3 regions of the Rahnella sp. P4_A8 genome follow, and region 1 is predicted to be linked to each of the others. Evidence: predicted binding sites of a transcription regulator. Region 1 holds the regulator's gene; each other region holds the start of a gene.
The links. Region 1 encodes Fur, which represses iron uptake genes when iron is present. Its sites were predicted from a motif close to ATAATAATGAGAACNACTATCAA; they were not measured.
Positions count from the first base shown of each region.

Region 1 (6,369 bases):
GACGCCTGTTCTACCAGCGCGGCGTTCTGCTGTGTGACGCTGTCCATTTCTGTGACGGCAACCGCCACCTGACTGATTCCTTTGCTTTGCTCATCGGATGCAGAGGCGATTTCCGCCATGATGTCAGTGACATGCGTAATTGAGCGCACCACTTCATTCATCGTCTGACCGGCGTTTTCAACCAATTTCGAACCGCTGTCGACGCGGGAAACCGATTCGCTGATGAGCTGCTCGATTTCTTTCGCCGCCTGCGCACTGCGTTGTGCAAGATTGCGCACTTCGCTGGCAACCACTGCAAAACCGCGCCCCTGCTCGCCCGCACGTGCCGCTTCGACGGCAGCATTCAGCGCCAGAATGTTGGTCTGGAAAGCGATGCTGTTAATCACAGAAGTGATTTCAGCAATTTTCTTCGAGCTGCCGGAGATATCTTTCATGGTGCTGACCACGTCTGCCACGATGTTGCCGCCCTTCTGCGCGGTGGTGGAAGCCTCCATCACCAGCTGGCTGGCGTGATGCGCGTTATCGGCATTGTGTTTAACGGTAGCCGTCAGTTCTTCCATGCTGGCAGCGGTTTCTTCCAGCGCCGACGCCTGTTCTTCCGTACGGGAAGACAAATCGTTGTTCCCGGCTGAAATTTCTGACGCGCCCTGATAGATGTGATTGGTGCAGTTGCGGATGGTCTGAACGGTATTGACCAGGCTCAACTGCATCTCGTTCAGCAACGGAATCAGCTTACCGGCGCAGTTTTTACCGAATTCTTCCAGATAAAACGTCAGATCGCCGCTGGCGATCACCGCGAAGTGACCGCGGATTTTATCCAGCGGCTTCACCAGCGCCATCACCAGATAACGGTCAGTCAGCAATAAAATCACCAGCCCGATACCAAATGCCGTCAGCAGAATCACTTTGCTAAATGACGTCAGATGGGTGGATTGCCGTTGTGCCGCATCAAAATCGACAGCGATCTGACCGCTGACTTTCTCCATCGATGAGCCAAAGCTGCGGCTCAGTGCAGGTACGGTGGAATTGGCTAGCTGGTTATAGGACTCCGTATTTTTGCTGCGGGCTGCGTCGAACAATGGCGTGACGCCCTGCGTGATCAGATTTTCCCAACTGGTGATCAATTCCTGCACGGAGGAATCTTCCAGCCCCGGATGCGGTGCCGCTTTAAAACTGGCCAGTGCCTGCGTCAGCCCGCTGAGTGATTGTTTGGCGGTATCAAAAATTTCCGGACCTTTTGACGGATCGGCCTGAAGCTGTGCCACGGCGCGGCTCAGGCGCGTCACGGTACGAAAATACTGATCATTTCCTTTATTGATCAGCGCCATATTGTTGACCAGCTCGGTACTATTTTTGGTATTTTGGGTCAGTGTGTCCAGTGAGGTGACGGTGTAAAGGGAAACACCTGCCCACATGACGCAAAAGATGCCAAGAATGGTTAATAAAGCGGCCCTGATGGTGATATTTTTTAAAAACTGCACGATATGCCTCTCTCGAAACATGTCTGTTTCTGGCCTGAGGATTGACGGGGATGCGGAGAATCAAGACAGGTAACCAGCAGGCAAGTGCCCCAGGACATGTTTGAACACCTCTCCGGGCATCGATTTCTTTATTATGTTGAGATTGCTCCCGAATCATCTATCGGCGGAATGTTCTCGAAATTTAGTATTGTGACGACTTATTTCTCAAACTTGCTTTTGACCTCATTAACCCTGAGGTTAATTCGCCGCAGGTGAAAGCACACAAAGGCGATAACACTTAAAAATATTGCCCGATAAACTTATTTCCCAGTTAAGAAGGCGAGCAGAAGCATATTCTCCGCCGCACGAGTTTGCTATCATCTGCATTATTATTGCCTGCGTTGCAGAGCACTTCATTGAGAACAAGAGGTTAGGTAATCTTATGGCCGTTGTAGGTATCTTCTTTGGATCCGATACAGGTAACACCGAAAACATCGCAAAAATGATCCAGAAGCAATTGGGTAAAGATGTTGCAGAGGTGCATGACATTGCGAAGAGCAGCAAAGAGGATCTGGAAAAATTCGATATTTTGCTTATCGGCATTCCAACCTGGTATTACGGTGAAGCGCAGTGTGACTGGGACGACTTTTTCCCAACGCTGGAAGAGATAGATTTCGAAGGTAAGCTGGTGGCACTGTTTGGTTGCGGTGACCAGGAAGACTACGCCGAATATTTCTGCGATGCGCTGGGCACCGTGCGCGATATCATTGAGCCACGCGGCGCAGTGATTGTCGGACATTGGCCTACCGAAGGTTACCACTTTGAAGCATCTAAAGGCCTGGCGGATGATAAGCACTTCATAGGACTGGCAATTGACGAAGATCGTCAGCCCGAACTGACCAGCGAACGTGTTGATGCCTGGGTGAAACAGATCACAGAAGAACTTAGCCTTTCTGAAATTATTGGCTAAAAACCCTGTTGGCCCTGAGGATTTATTCTACAATTGAAGGGCCAAACTATTACTGAAATTAACAATTTAACTGCTACAAAATTGTAACTTTCGGTCGTATCAAGGTACACTGAGTTCCTCTGTTTTTTCTATTGATCAAGTCGTTGCATTCCAAATGTGACCGGCAATTTGTGATCTTTATTAACAGGCTGTCGTTGACGAGAATTGGCACATTGCGTTAAACGAAGAGACTAAACGAATAATTTTGTGCCGCCGATGCCACAGGCTGCATGCCTCAACTTGATTAGCACATAGTAACAGGACTGAATCCGCATGACTGACAACAACACCGCACTGAAGAAAGCCGGCTTAAAAGTCACGCTTCCGCGCCTCAAAATCCTGGAAGTGCTGCAAGCGCCGGAAGGTCATCACGTTAGTGCGGAAGATCTTTACAAGCAACTGATTGATATGGGTGAAGAAATTGGCCTGGCGACGGTTTACCGCGTTCTGAACCAGTTTGACGACGCCGGTATTGTCACCCGTCATAACTTCGAAGGCGGCAAGTCCGTATTCGAACTGACCCAGCAACATCACCACGACCACCTGATCTGTCTGGATTGCGGTCGTGTGATCGAATTCCGTGACGAATATATTGAAGGTCGTCAGCGTGAGATTGCTAAGAAACACGGTATCAAGCTCACCAACCACAGCCTGTATCTGTACGGCCACTGTGAAGCAGGCGATTGCCGCGAAGATGACTCTTTGCACAACGATAAACCTGCGCAGTAATCTGCACAGGCTTTGACTAAATTAACCGCTGAAAAGCGGTTTTTTTATGTCTGATATCGACGCAGATTGAGCCCGGATAGCAGGCATAAAAAACCCCGGCAAGCCGGGGTATGTTTCGCTGCTGAGATTCACGGCTTAGGTGAATTGTTCGTTTTTATTTCCTGCCAGATTTTCCCGCAATCAGCAGCATATGCCTGACCGTCGCCAGTTTTACGCGCCGTCAGACATCGCTGATAATCCACCACGCGCACCGTCTCCTGTTCTGCAAATTGCTGGTGGGCTTTTTCCTGTTTCAGTTTATTCAGTAACACCTCGCAGGATGCCAGTTTGTCCGGATTGCCTTCTGACGTATTGATACAGGCACGGTAATCTTCCCGCGTTTGGGATATTTGTGCCTGATCGGCGGTGGGTGCACAACCGGCCAGCAAAACAGCCGAAACCATGATCATCAGTAATTTATTCATCGACATAGCGACCTCAGAAAATAGTAAATGGAGCGATAACGATGAATTTCACGTCTTTTTCATCCTGGAAAATGTTGCCGTAACCGCCGCCCCAGCTCGGTATGTCCGAATGGTTGTCGTACTGGGTGTAATGCAGTTTGAACAACGTCCCTTTGGCGCGCCCTTCCTGAATGGTGTACAGCGCATCCAGGCTCCATGCGCTTTCTTTCAGACGCTGGCTCTGGTCATAAGCGGCGTTGGTGCTCGGTTTGGCATCCCACGCATAGACGTACGAACCACCGACCGCGAACCCCGGCAGGTCCCATTTCGCCAGATCATAAAGCACGCCGGCATATACTGCTTTTTCACCGTTGGCGTTGAAGTCCGAGCGGTTGTCCCACCACACATCAAGACGGCCGTTTGAGGAAGAATAAGTCGGGGTCATGCGCTGCAGGAAGTAGCCCTGATTCCCTTCCGCTTTCACCATCGTCCCTTCCAGACGCCAGTTAAACTGCCCGGTGGTATAGCCAAAGGTCAGTGCCTGCAACCATGCCAGACCGTCATACAGACTGTTCGGATCATTCTTGTCACTGATGCGGTCTTCTGCACCATAGAACTGATAGCTGGTGGTCAGCGGATTGCCCAGCAGATCCATTTTGTACGAGGCCTTAGCAAAGTACTGATCGACATAACTTTCAGCCTGGCCAAATGCGCCTTCCAGTACGAAGTCATTTTTAAAATCATATTTCGCACCGAGCGAATGAATATAAGAAACGCCGGTTTTCTTGTCATTCTGGCGGAAATCATCCATTTCCAGATGCCACGGCGATTTATATTCATCAGCCCACATATAGGAGAAACTCAGTTCACCCGGGTCACCGAAATCGTGTTTATAACCGGCTTCCGCACCGCGATACGTACCCGGCATAAAGCTCCAGTGCGGTGCGATCAGCGTCTGTCCGGTAGGCTGAATATACCCTGCGTGCCCCCAGAATCCGCCATATTTGAATTTACCGGCTGCCTTATAAAGACTGACCCCACTTTTATCCCCGGAGTAATCTTCGTCGTAGGCGCGGTTGCTGTTAGAAAAGGCGATTTCGTTGGGATGGCCGCTCTCGCTGCTCTCGGCCATTTCAATCGCCGTAAAGGCTGCGATATCAATACCAAACATGTCCCAGGCATAGCCGGAAGAAAAATCGAGGTTCAGGTTAGCGGTAGAATGCGAAAGGTTGGTTGTATAGTCTTTGTAGTGGTCACTCGCCGGATCCATGTCCTTGCGGTCACGTTCACGCTGCCAGTAGTACACACCGCCGGTCAGTGTGGAATCATCAATAAAACCGGCTGCTTTGGTCCCTTGTGAAAACATCATTCCGCCACCCAGTAAGGTGCCGGCGAGAGAATACATGGCAGGTTTCAGGTAAGCCGATCCCCTGCCCCTGTTACGGTGCTTGTGCATAGAGATTCCTCATGTTGACTAAAAAAACGAGCAAAACCCAAACGGGTATAAAAAGCGGTCGCCAGAGGCGTAACCGGTTAAATCAACATCAAGAGTATTTTTCGCGACGCGAATTATCAATGAGTAATTAATCATTAATTATCGAAATATGACAAAGTGCACATAAAGATGAAAAAGCATTACAGAGGTATGCAGGAAAGGATTAAAGCAATGGACTATAATAATATATAATTAAAACATACGATTAAACAAAATCATCTTACAGTTTAAACGTTTCAGCAATATGAACGGCTGTGGCACAACGTTTTAAAAGTAAGCATAGGAAATACATTAATTCGCGACGAAAAACAAAAGGCATCTCTGACAAGAATAACAGGCGAAAAAAAACGCAGCCTGAACTGCGTTTTTATTACCTCATACTGAGGGCTTACGCGACGGGTTTGCTTTCCCAGGTATCACGCAGGCCAACGGTACGGTTAAACACCAGATGTTCAGCACTTGAGTAGCGGTTGTCGGCACAGAAGTAACCTTCACGCTCAAACTGCAGGCTGATTTCAGCCTGTGCAGCCACCAGTGATGGCTCCACGAAACCGTGGGAAATCACCAGGGAATCCGGGTTGATGGTGGTCAGGAAGTCTTCCGCCTGGCCCGGGTTTGCGACGCTGAACAGACGGTCATACAGGCGGAACTCAGCCGGTTTGCCTTCAGACGCGGACACCCAGTGGATCACGCCTTTCACCTTGCGGCCATCGGCAGGATCTTTGCTCAGCGTGTCGATATCGTAAGAACAGAAGATAGTGGTGATATTCCCTTCCTCGTCTTTCTCGATACGTTCTGCTTTGATCACATACGCATTACGCAGGCGCACTTCTTTGCCCAACACCAGACGCTTGTACTGCTTGTTGGCTTCTTCGCGGAAATCAGCCTGATCGATGTAAATCTCACGGGTAAACGGCACTTCGCGGGTGCCCATTTCCGGTTTGCCCGGATGATTCGGCATCTTCACCATCTGCACATCATCACCGGTAAAGTTTTCAATGATCACTTTAACCGGATTGATAACCGCCATGGCGCGCGGTGCGTTCTCGTTGAGATCGTCACGGATGCAAGATTCCAGCGCCATCATTTCAACGTTGTTATCCTGCTTGGTAACGCCGATACGACGGCAGAATTCACGGATAGATGCCGCGGTATAGCCCCGGCGACGCAGACCTGAAACGGTCGGCATGCGCGGGTCATCCCAGCCTTCAACAATCTTCTCGGTCACCAGCA
Region 1 covers NZ_JBFUHK010000019.1:54,955-61,323, forward strand. Annotated here, with positions in the region: gene AC1DUO_RS12335 (methyl-accepting chemotaxis protein) at 1-1,481, opposite strand, end outside; gene fldA (flavodoxin FldA) at 1,903-2,430, shown strand; gene fur (ferric iron uptake transcriptional regulator) at 2,743-3,198, shown strand; gene chiQ (ChiQ/YbfN family lipoprotein) at 3,327-3,662, opposite strand; gene chiP (chitoporin ChiP) at 3,676-5,046, opposite strand; gene glnS (glutamine--tRNA ligase) at 5,525-6,369, opposite strand, start outside.

Region 2 (6,369 bases), on a different contig from region 1:
CTGGCTGGAAAGCCGTGGGTGAATCGGTGGCAAAACCGCTGGCTTATTATGACAACAACGTCACCGGCACGCTGGTGCTGGTTGAAGCCATGCGTGAAGCTGGCGTTAAAAACCTGATTTTCAGCTCTTCGGCGACCGTGTATGGCGATCAGCCAAAAACGCCTTACGTCGAAGATTTCCCGACCGGCAATCCGTCCAGCCCGTATGGCCGCAGCAAACTGATGGTCGAGCAAATTCTGCAGGATGTGCAGCGTGCAGAACCTGAATGGAGCATTACGCTGCTGCGTTACTTCAACCCGGTCGGCGCACATCCGTCTGGCCTGATGGGTGAAGATCCCCAGGGCGTGCCAAATAACCTGATGCCATTTATCGCGCAGGTAGCGGTAGGCCGTCGTGAGTCCGTGGCGATTTTCGGCAACGATTATCCGACCCCGGACGGCACCGGCGTGCGTGATTATATCCATGTGGTGGATCTTGCCGACGGCCATCTGGCGGCAATGAAAACCCTGCACAACAAAGCGGGCGTACATATTTATAACCTGGGCGCGGGCTTCGGCCACAGCGTGCTGGATGTGGTAAATGCCTTCAGCAAAGCCTGCGGCAAGCCCGTGAATTACAAGTTTGCACCGCGCCGTGAGGGCGACTTACCGGCTTACTGGGCGGATCCGACCAAAGCGGCGAAAGAGCTGAACTGGAAAGTCACCCGAACGCTTGAAGACATGGCCAACGATACCTGGCTATGGCAGTCGAAAAACCCGCAAGGCTACCCGGACTAAGGTGCACTAAGGAAAGTTTATGACCACGTTTAACCCGATTGATCACCCGCATCGCCGCTACAACCCGCTGACCGATCAGTGGGTGTTAGTCAGCCCGCACCGCGCAAAACGTCCGTGGCAAGGCCAGCAGGAAGCCGTTTCGCAGGAAACGCTGCCTGCGCATGACCCGGACTGTTTCCTGTGTCCGGGCAACACCCGTGTGACTGGCGATGTGAATCCGAAATACACCGGCACGTTTGTGTTTACCAATGATTATGCCGCGCTGATGCCGGATACCCCTTTTGCGCCGGAAAGCGACGATCCACTGATGCGCGTTCAGAGCGCACGCGGCACCAGCCGGGTGATCTGTTTCTCGCCGGATCACAGCAAAACGCTGCCACAACTGTCGGTTGAAGCCCTGACGGAGATCGTCAGAACCTGGCAGGAGCAAAGCGCGGATCTGGCAAAAACCTATCCATGGGTGCAGGTTTTTGAGAACAAAGGCGCGGCGATGGGATGCTCCAACCCGCATCCGCATGGTCAGATCTGGGCCAACAGCTTCCTGCCTAACGAAGCCGAACGCGAAGATCGCCTGCAACGCACCTATCTTGAACAGCAAGGTTCGCCGATGCTGCTGGATTACGTGCAGCGCGAACTGGCCGATGGCAGCCGTACGGTGGTCGAAACCGAACACTGGCTGGCGGTGGTGCCTTACTGGGCAGCGTGGCCGTTCGAAACCTTGCTGTTGCCGAAAGTTCACGTCAAACGCATTACCGAACTGAGCGATGCACAACGCGGTGATCTGGCGCTGGCGCTGAAAAAGCTGACCAGCCGTTATGACAACCTGTTCCAGTGCTCTTTCCCGTATTCGATGGGCTGGCATGGCGCGCCATTTACCGAAGACGACAACGAACACTGGCAGTTGCACGCACATTTCTATCCGCCGTTGCTGCGTTCAGCCACGGTGCGCAAATTTATGGTCGGCTACGAAATGCTGGCTGAGACCCAACGCGACCTGACAGCGGAACAAGCCGCCGAGCGTCTGCGGGCGGTGAGTGATGTCCATTATCGTGAGGCCGGAGAAAAATAATGAAACTGAAGACCAAAACCCTGGAAATCTTTGCCGATAAATTCGGCTACCCTGCCACCATTACCATCAAAGCACCGGGCCGTGTAAATCTGATCGGCGAACATACCGATTACAACGACGGTTTCGTGCTGCCATGCGCCATCGATTATGAAACAGTGATTGCCTGTGCACAGCGTAATGACCGCACCATCCGCGTGATCGCCGCCGATTTCGATAACGACGAAGACAGCTTCTCGCTCGACGAGCCTATTTTGCACAGCGATGCGCACCCGTGGGCCAACTACGTGCGTGGCGTGGTGAAGCATCTGATGCTGCGTAACAAAGATTTCTCCGGCGCGGACATGGTGATCAGCGGCAATGTGCCACAGGGTGCAGGCCTGAGTTCATCCGCATCGCTGGAAGTGGCGGTCGGTCAGGCGCTGAAATCATTGTACGATCTGCCGCTGGACGGCGTTGCGCTGGCACTGAACGGTCAGGAAGCGGAGAACCAGTTTGTCGGCTGTAACTGCGGCATTATGGATCAGCTTATTTCTGCGCTGGGCAAAGAAAATCATTCACTGCTGATCGACTGTCGCTCGCTGGAAACCCGTGCAGTGTCCATGCCGAAAAACGCCGCGGTGGTCATTATCAACTCCAACGTGAAACGCGGTCTGGTGGACAGCGAATACAATGCCCGTCGCGAACAGTGCGAAGTGGCGGCACGCTTCTTTGGCGTAAAAGCGCTGCGTGACGTTGACCCTGCCCTGTTCTTCTCCATTCAGGATGAGCTGGATCCGGTCGTTGCCCGCCGTGCACGTCACGTCATCACAGAAAATGACCGTACGCTGGCAGCAGCTGATGCGCTGGCCAGTGGCGACCTGAAACGTATGGGCGAGCTGATGGCAGAATCTCACGCCTCAATGCGTGATGATTTTGAAATCACCGTGCCGCAAATCGATAAGCTGGTGGAAATCGTTAAAGAAGTGATTGGCGATAAAGGCGGCGTGCGCATGACCGGCGGCGGCTTTGGCGGTTGCATCGTGGCGCTGGTGCCGGAAGACATGGTGGAGAAAGTCCGTCATGCCGTTGAACAGCAATATCACGCGCACAGCGGTCTGAAAGAAACCTTCTACGTTTGCACAGCTTCCCAAGGAGCAGGCATATGTTAAAACCTGAAAACACGCAACTGGCGCCCGATGGCCAGCCGTTTGAACAGGTTACGCTACAGAATGCGGCAGGTGCCACCGCCACATTCATGGACTGGGGCGCGACCTGGTTGTCCTTTACCCTGCCGCTGACGGATGGCTCCACGCGTGAACTGCTGCTGGGCTGCCAGTCACTGCAGGAATACATGAACCAGAGCGCGTATCTGGGCGCGACCGTCGGACGTTATGCCAACCGTATCGCCCGCTCGCAGTTTGATATTGACGGCAAACCGCATCTGGTGGTCGCCAATCAGGGCGTGCATCAGCTTCACGGCGGGCCGGAAGGTTTCCATGCGCGTCGCTGGACTATTCTCGAACAGACCGCGCAGAAGCTGACGTTCCAGCTATTTTCGGCCGACGGCGATCAGGGTTATCCGGGCAACATGACGGCGAAAGTGCATTACCAGCTGACTGACGATAACCGTCTGGAAATCCGTTACGAAGCGACGGTTGATAAGCTATGCCCGGTCAATCTGACCAATCATGCCTATTTCAATCTCGACGGCGAAGGCACCGATGCGCGCCAGCACAAGCTGCAACTGTTTGCGGACCGTTTCCTGCCGGTCGACAGCGATGGCATTCCTTGTGCGGATCCGACCCCGGTTGAAAACACCGGCATGAATTTCAACGCAGCCAAAACGCTGGCGAAAGATTTCCTCACCGACCGCGACCAGCAACGCGTGAAAGGCTATGACCACGCCTATCTGCTCAACCGCACCTGCAACAGCGGCAGCAATCCGGCAGCGCATTTGTGGTCTGCCGACGGCAAAGTCAAAATGACAATGTTTACGTCTGCGCCCGCCGTGCAACTCTACAGCGGTAATTTCCTGGGCGGAACACCGAACCGCAGCGGCGGTGAATACGCCAGTTACAGCGGTGTCGCGCTGGAAAGCGAATTTCTGCCGGACAGCCCGAATCACGCCACCTGGCCGCAACCGAGCTGCTGGGTCAAACCGGGTCAGACGTATAAATCCTCGACGACGTATCAGTTCTTCGCGTTGTAATTCGTTCAGGACAGGGCTTCCAGGCTCTGTCCTTTTCCCAAACTTCTTCGAATTTGTGACTGACTGCGCATCTGCTTCCGCACTTTCTCAGCTAAACATCTAAACTCAGAGGGTGTCCTGCATAAAAGGACGTTTATTAAGGAGTTTTGATATGCGTTTACCTGTTGTGCTATCCCTGCTGGCAACGCTGTGCGCGGCGGGTTCCGCTCTGGCGGCGGACCCGGTGAAAGTCCCTTCTCCTGCTCAGACTGAGCAACGCCAAAAAATGACCGATTGTAATCAGCAGGCCACTACGCAGTCCCTGAAAGGGGATGAACGTAAAAAATTCATGAGCAATTGTCTGAAAGCAGAGGCTAAAACTGACGATAAAATGAATCCTCAGCAGATGAAAATGAAAACCTGTAATGCCGATGCCGCGAAGCAAAATCTGAAAGGTGATGCGCGTAAATCCTTCATGAGTACCTGCCTGAAAAAAGCCAGCTGATCACGCTGACCTGCTTGTACAAAACGCGCTGTCAGGGTGACCTTCTGCGCGTTTTGTTTTACATCGTCGCAGCAAATTCGTTATGTTTAATACAAACAGCGTCCCGCAAAGATTTCCTGAGGAAGTTTCAGATTGCTGAGTGGGATGCCCAGACCCTATAATGATAACTGTTATCATTGAAAATTGAGTTAACTGAGGAGTTTAGCTATGGCTGTAACCAAGCTGGTGCTGGTAAGACACGGTGAGAGTGAGTGGAATAAAGAAAACCGCTTTACCGGTTGGCATGATGTTGAACTGTCCGATAAGGGCCGCACCGAAGCAAAAGCTGCTGGTCAGCTGCTGAAAGACGAAGGCTTCCAATTCGATTTTGCATACACCTCTGTGCTGAAACGTGCCATCCACACACTGTGGAGCGTTTTGGACGAACTGAACCAGCCATGGCTGCCAGTTGAGAAATCCTGGAAACTGAACGAACGTCATTACGGTGCGTTGCAGGGTCTGGATAAAGCAGAAACTGCACAGAAATACGGTGACGAGCAAGTTAAACAATGGCGTCGTGGTTTTGCTGTGACGCCACCAGAACTGGATCGCGCTGACGAACGTTTCCCTGGCCACGACCCACGTTACGCTAAACTGACTGCGGCAGAACTGCCAACGACAGAAAGCCTGGCGCTGACCATCGAACGCGTCATCCCTTACTGGACTGAAGTGATCAAACCACGCATCGCCAGCGGCGAGCGCGTCATCATCGCGGCACACGGTAATTCCCTGCGCGCACTGGTTAAATATCTCGACGACCTGAGCGAAGAAGAAATTCTGGAACTGAACATCCCTACCGGTGTTCCACTGGTTTACGAGTTTGACGAAAACTACAAACCAATCAAACGTTACTATCTGGGTAATGCCGACGAAATCGCAGCGAAAGCAGCGGCCGTGGCAAACCAGGGTAAAGCGAAGTAATTTCACGTTTTCTTCTGCGTTAAGCAGGAAGATTGGCAAGGCACGCACACGCGTGCCTTTTTTGTTTTCTGAATCCGACACTCCCCCGCCCTTATCCGGATTTCCGGTAAATCCTCCCTGTTGTGAAAATCGTGATCCAACGCCGGCTTTTCAGATAACAGTTTTGCTACATTCATTTAAACTTTCGAATGAAAGTAATTTAATATTCGTACGAAATAATCATTTCAGCAACCTGCCGGAGGTTTTATGGATAACAGATTTACGTCAACGACATTACCTGTTGATTATAAAAAGAATATTATCGAGATGAAAAAACAACTCCGCGCACAGATTAGCGATGTTGAAGGACTCTTCCGTCAGGTATGCGAAAAAATTGAAACGGAGATCGCCGCAGCACGGGCGGAGGAGGCAGCGAACGGGACTGCATGGCCACAAATCAGCTGGGCAGCGCTGGCGGAAGGCCGGGTTTCTGATGCGCAAATTGCTCAGGTGAAACGCCGCGGCTGTCTGGTGGTCCGTCAGACATTTGACCGCGATGACGCGCTGGCGATGGATAAATCCATGCTGCATTACCTCGATGCCAACCATTTCGATGAGGTCTACCGCGGGCCGGGTGATAACTTCTTCGGATCGCTGGAAGCTTCCCGGCCTGAAATTTATCCGATCTACTGGTCTCACGCGCAAATGGAAGCCAGACAGAGCCAGGAAATCGGCACGGTTCAGTCATTTTTAAACCGTCTCTGGAAGTTCGGGGACCATCAGGGCGCATGGTTTAATCCTGACGTAAATATTATCTATCCGGACAGGATCCGCAGGCGTCTTCCGGGCACCACTTCTAAGGGGCTGGGCGCGCATACCGATTCCGGCGCGTTAGAACGCTGGCTGTTACCGG
Region 2 covers NZ_JBFUHK010000009.1:135,571-141,939, forward strand. Annotated here, with positions in the region: gene galE (UDP-glucose 4-epimerase GalE) at 1-776, shown strand, start outside; gene galT (galactose-1-phosphate uridylyltransferase) at 796-1,845, shown strand; gene galK (galactokinase) at 1,845-2,993, shown strand; gene galM (galactose-1-epimerase) at 2,987-4,033, shown strand; gene AC1DUO_RS07700 (PsiF family protein) at 4,185-4,517, shown strand; gene gpmA (2,3-diphosphoglycerate-dependent phosphoglycerate mutase) at 4,725-5,477, shown strand; gene AC1DUO_RS07710 (DUF1479 domain-containing protein) at 5,724-6,369, shown strand, end outside.
Region 2: the regulator Fur is predicted to act here: its motif matches at 4,672-4,694, upstream of gpmA (2,3-diphosphoglycerate-dependent phosphoglycerate mutase).

Region 3 (6,369 bases), on a different contig from region 1:
GCCAGAATGGAGCTGATCAGCAGGAAATCTTCTTTCGAGGTACCGCACAGACGTTCCACCAGTTCCGGCGTGTAACGGGAAACATGCTCTTTCAGCAAGTTCCAGACACAGCGCGGGTCCTGCAACGTTTTATCCTGTTTCGCGAAGCCTTTTTCATCCAGCTGATAGTGCCAGCTTTCTTTGTTATAGGATTTTTTCGCCGCGTTAAAACCGCTGAAAAGACCGTCGTTGAATTCATAATCTTCACGTACCAGCAGGCTGGCATTGGTGTATTCCAGGACGTATTCGGTCTGAATTTTATTGTGGGTGATCAGATAGTTGATCATGCCGAGCAGGAAGGCCGTGTCAGAACCAGCGCGAATCGGCGCGTAGATATCGGCCACCGCAGCACTGCGGTTAAAGCGCGGATCGACGACGATGACTTTGGCGTTATTTTTGGTTTTGGCCTCAATCACCCATTTGAATCCGACAGGGTGCGCTTCCGCCGCATTTCCGCCCATAATTAAAATCACATTGGCGTTTTTGATGTCGACCCAGTTGTTCGTCATCGCACCACGACCAAAGGTTGGCGCTAATGCCGCCACGGTCGGGCCATGACACAGACGGGCCTGACAGTCGATCGCCACCATACCCAGCGCGCGGGTGAATTTCTGATCCAGCAGACCGGTTTCATTACTGGCCGCAGAAGAACACAGCATGCCGGTGGTCAGCCAGCGATTGACCGTCACGTTGTTTTCATTTTTCTCGACGAAGTTGGCGTCGCGGTCATCTTTCATCAGGCGGGCGATACGGGAAATCGCCTCGTCCCACGTGATGCGCTGCCATTTATCGGAACCGGGAGCGCGGTATTCCGGATATCTGAGACGGCCTTCGCTGTGGATGTAATCCAGCACGCCTGCGCCTTTCGGGCACAACGAGCCACGACTGACCGGATGATCGGCGTCACCCTCTACGTGGAAGATATTTTCAGTGACGTTTTTCGCGCCATCGCCCTGGCTGTAAATCAGTATTCCGCAACCTACGGAACAGTAAGTGCAGTTGTTGCGGGTTTCACGGGAGCGAAGCAGTTTGTATTGGCGGGTTTCCGCCAGCGCCATGGTAGGAGTAAATCCTAATAATGCCGCCGTGGTGCCGGCCATACCACCCGCACATATTTTGAATAATTGTCTTCTGCTGACTTGCATGAAAGACTCCTTCCCATCATCTGTTAACACATTGCTTTTCAAATTGGCGCTTTCCGCAGCTGATGCGGAAGCGTTAAAATTAAAGCCAAGTACCCATAGTTTTTGTACGGCTTATGTAGCCGGAATGTTTATAAGGTTATTGCTAATGGATGTCCATCAAGTAAACGAACTGGGCGAAAAAGATGACAAAAAAGTGACTCAGATCATCGGAGCCAGCCAAAAAACGGTGATGCAGCGCGCACATCTCAATGAGCCGGAAGATGACTGGATTGCTCAGGAAGTGCCCGTTGCGCTGGTTTATAACGGCATTTCGCATGTGGTCATGATGGCTTCACCGAAAGATCTGCAGGCCTTTGCGCTGGGCTTTTCGCTGTCAGAAGGGATTATTGAATCGGTCAGTGATATTTACGGGATGGAGGTGACACCAAACTGTAACGGGATTGAGGTTAACATCGAATTATCGAGCCGCCGTTTCGCCGGGCTGAAAGAACGCCGACGTGCCATGGCAGGCCGCACCGGGTGCGGCGTCTGCGGCATCGAACAGTTAGGCGATTTATTCCGCCCGCTCGCGCCGCTGCCGTTCAGCCAAACCTTTGATCTGGCGAATCTGGACAACGCGCTGCACCAGCTGAAATCCGTGCAGGAAATCGGCCAGCTTACCGGCTGTACCCACGCCGCCGCGTGGATCACGCCGGAAGGTGAATTACTGGGTGGCTGCGAAGATGTGGGCCGTCATGTAGCTCTCGATAAAATGCTCGGTATGCGTGCCAGACAAAACGACTGGATATCCGGCGCCGCGCTGGTATCAAGCCGCGCCAGCTATGAAATGGTGCAGAAAGCCGCGATGTGCGGCATCGAAATCCTGTTTGCCGTCTCCGCCGCCACCACGCTCGCAGTCGACGTTGCCGAAAAATGCAATCTGACGCTGGTCGGTTTCAGTAAACCGGGACGGGCAACGGTGTATACGCATCCGCAGCGGTTACGTTAACTCTCTCTAAGCACCGCGTGCCTTTAGACAATTTAGGATTGTTTGCGGTTATCTGGTTCTAAGCCCCGTATAACAGGCGCTTACGAGTACCCGCACAAAGCATGGAGCATAGATAATCATTTTCAATATCATTTAATTAACTATAATGATCCGACTGATTACGCGGTGCTCACAATGACGGTGCCGCCCTACACTATGGAGACGATGAACATGAGTTATTCACTGCCATCACTGCCTTACGCATACGACGCACTCGAACCGCATTTCGACAAAGAAACGATGGAAATCCATCACACTAAACATCACCAGGCTTACGTGAACAACGCTAACGCTGCGCTGGAAAGCTTGCCGGAACTGGCTGCATTGCCGGTTGAAGAACTGATCACCAAACTGGATCAGGTTCCTGCAGACAAGAAAGTTGCACTGCGTAACAACGCAGGCGGCCACGCTAACCACAGCCTGTTCTGGAAAGGCCTGAAAACCGGCACCACCCTGCAGGGCGAACTGAAATCTGCGATCGAACGCGATTTCGGCAGCGTTGACGCTTTCAAAGAAACTTTTGAGAAAGCAGCGACCACTCGTTTCGGTTCAGGCTGGGCATGGCTGGTGCTGAAAGACGGCAAACTGGCGGTTGTTTCTACTGCTAACCAGGACAGCCCGCTGATGGGCGAAGCCATTTCCGGCGCTTCCGGTTACCCGCTGCTGGGCCTGGACGTGTGGGAACACGCTTACTACCTGAAATATCAGAACAAACGCCCTGATTACATCAAAGCCTTCTGGGCTGTTGTAAACTGGGACGAAGCAGCAAAACGTCTGGCTGAAGCGAAGTAATTTCGCCCTGCCGCCCTTCGCGGGCATGATGATGTTTTCGCCAATGGCGGGTCAGTGACCCGCCTTTTTTATGTCCTGAATTTGTATGCATGATCACTGTTTTACAGCGAATTATTCTTCCGTTTCCCACCATTATTAGACCCCGCTCGCATTAATCAAAAATACGCCACAGATCCTATAAAGTTTATTAAACAACCTACCGATAGATTGTTCACAAAGGCGTCACAAAAACGCATGTCTATTTAAAAGGGATGTTTGACGGAGAATGATTATGAGTAACGGATCGGGTCTTTCGCAGTGGATGAACAATCTCAAGGTCGGCACCAAACTGGGTCTGGGTTTCGGGCTGGTGCTTTTGATCGCGGCCGTCATTACCACTGCGGGAATGATTAAATTTAACGACATCAGTCAGCGTGCGGAAAAAGTCGATTTCAGTAATCAGATGAACGCATTACTCAATGATGCCCGCCTCAGCCGTACGCTTTATCAGCTCAATTACAATCCGGCATATCTCAAACAAAATCAGGACAACATAGACGCGCTGTCGCAACTGATTGAGCAGTCGAAAGACAAGCTGAAATGGGATGCCGCTGGCCAGGCAGAACTGGAGCAGGTGCCGGTAAAAATTCATGAATATCAGCAGGCACAAGCCGCGTTTAAAGAAGCCGTCGACCGCAAAGATGCGGTACGCGCCAGCTGGAATCTTTCCGAAACCGAAGCCGTTGTGAAACGTTTACAAGATCAGCTGCGTGTGGAAGATGCCGATCCTTCCATTCGTCTTTCACTGGCCGAAGTCATTCAAAAACTGATCAACGTGCGTTATGACGTGCGCGGCCTGTTGCTCAACATCAACAAGGAATCGGAAGCCAGGCTGTTAAAGTCAATTGATGATACGCAGGCCAATGCTAAAAAGCTGAACGCATTACTGTTGCCGGATCAGCAGGCCACACTCGCCCCGCTGATGAGTGCGCTGGCGACCTATAAAGATCACGTTATGGCCTACATGCCGGCTTACGAAGATGAACAAAAGAACTCGCAGCTGCTGACAGTAAAAGCCGCTGAGATGAACACACTGGTCGCAAAAATATTCAAAAATGAACTGGATAACACGCATAAAGACATCACTAATGCGCAGATGATCATGATGGTGATTACGCTGATCGTAATGCTGGTGGGGATTATCATTGCATGGCGAATCACCCGCCAGATTGCCCAGCCGCTGCGCGATACGCTGAAAACGGCGGAGGCGATTGCGCGGGGCGATCTGACTGTCGCGCATCCAACCACACGTCGCGATGAGCTGGGTATGCTGATGAACGCGGTGTCCGCGATGAGCCAGAATCTCAGTACGATGATTTATGAAATCCGCTCCGGCGTTTCACAGGTTTCTCACGCGGCGGCTGAAATCGCCGCCGGGAATACCGATCTTTCCTCACGCACCGAACAGCAGGCCGCAGCGGTTGAAGAAACCGCCGCCAGCATGGAAGAACTGAGCGCGACGGTGAAACAGAACGCCGATAACGCCCATCACGCCAGCAAACTGGCCAGCGAGGCTTCGGGCACCGCAACGCTCGGCGGCAAACAAGTCGGCGAAGTGGTCGACACCATGCAGCAGATTTCCGGCAGCTCAAAACGTATCGCCGAAATTACGTCCGTCATCAACAGCATCGCGTTCCAGACCAATATCCTGGCGCTGAACGCTGCGGTTGAAGCCGCGCGTGCCGGTGAACAGGGTCGCGGATTCTCAGTCGTCGCCTCGGAAGTCCGCATACTGGCACAGCGCAGTGCGCAGGCAGCGAAAGAGATCGAAGGGCTGATTGCCGAGTCGGTTGAACGTGTTAACACCGGCGCGAAGCTGGTGGAAAATACCGGACGCACCATGCAGGATATCGTGAAATCCGTCTCGCATGTGCGCGATATCATGGGTGAAATCGCCTCTGCTTCTGACGAGCAAAGCCGTGGTATCAGCCAGATTTCGCAGGCGATTGTCGAAATGGACAGCACGACACAGCAGAACGCCGCGCTGGTTGAGCAGTCATCCGCTGCCGCCGATTCACTCGAAGATCAGGCCGCGACGCTGACGCAGGCAGTCTCGGTATTCCGCCTGGCCGATAACGGCGATATGCTGGCCGCACCGGCATCCGCCGCGCTGCGCCGTCCGGCCCTGCCGCTGCCAGTTCAAGGCAAAACCAGTCAGGATAACTGGGAAACGTTCTGACTGATGAACCTGCGCACCCCGCATGTGCGCAGGTATTCCTTCTACTCCCGCTGCCGAATGCAGGTTATGCTTGAGCGAGTGACATTTCAGCAGCGGAGAGCTTATGCATTATCCCGACGTGTACATCGGTACCATCGAGCATTATCCCGACTTTTCACCCAGTGCGATTGCCAAACGTCAGGTTGATGGCGCTGTCGCTCTGACGCCTCTCGGGCTGGAGAACGATCAGCAGGCCGAGAAGTCTTATCACGGTGGCGCTGACCGCGCGCTGTGTCATTTTCCCCGCGAGCATTACGCCTGGTTGCGCCAGCAGTTTCCCGAAGAAGAGGACCGTTTTCATCCGCCTGCGTTTGGGGAAAACCTTTCGACACTCGGCATGACCGAAGATAACGTGTATATCGGTGATATTTTCCGCTGGGGCGACGCGCTGATTCAGGTCACGCAACCCCGTGCGCCCTGCTACAAACTGAACCATTTTCTCGACTGCAAAAACCTGTCGCCGCTGTTACAACAAAGCGGCCGCTGCGGCTGGTTATATCGGGTGGTCAGTACGGGGAATGTCAGTGGCGACCGGCCGCTGGAACTGCTGACGCGCAACAGTGAGGTGTCCGTCGCAGAAGCGATTTCTATCGCCTTCAACATGCCGTTTGATGAGGAACAGTATCGCCGTCTGATGTCTGCTGCAGGGATTTCTGCCAGCTGGAGTAAAACCATGCAGATGCGGCTGGTAAATCGCAAGATCGAGGATTTTGGGCGGAGATTGTTTGGGAAGTAAGAAACAGAACGGGTATGGCTGGAGGGGTTTTTCTTTGCTCCTCCCCCTGCGAAGGGGGAGGCTGGGAGGGGGTTATAAAGACAAAACCCGAGTCAAAGCACACTTCAACTCTTTGATTCTGCTTTAATACCCCACCCCAACCCTCCCCTTCGCAGGGGAGGGCGTGTTAGTTCAGAATTCTTTCTTAGCGAAACCGGTCACCGCTTTCAGGCCCATTTCGCGGCCCAGCGCAGTCATCGGGTGAACCACCACGATACCGCGAACGGTTTTCTTCAGCGTGCCCATATCAGCCTGTTCTTTCTTGGTGATTTCACGGCTGAACAGCTTTTCCAGCTTCTGCGCTTCGGTGCTGAGTTTTTTCTCACGCACTTCT
Region 3 covers NZ_JBFUHK010000006.1:95,065-101,433, forward strand. Annotated here, with positions in the region: gene fdnG (formate dehydrogenase-N subunit alpha) at 1-1,184, opposite strand, end outside; gene fdhD (formate dehydrogenase accessory sulfurtransferase FdhD) at 1,330-2,172, shown strand; gene sodA (superoxide dismutase [Mn]) at 2,383-3,003, shown strand; gene AC1DUO_RS05345 (methyl-accepting chemotaxis protein) at 3,275-5,221, shown strand; gene yiiM (6-hydroxyaminopurine reductase) at 5,325-5,996, shown strand; gene AC1DUO_RS05355 (YibL family ribosome-associated protein) at 6,168-6,369, opposite strand, start outside.
Region 3: the regulator Fur is predicted to act here: its motif matches at 2,282-2,304, upstream of sodA (superoxide dismutase [Mn]).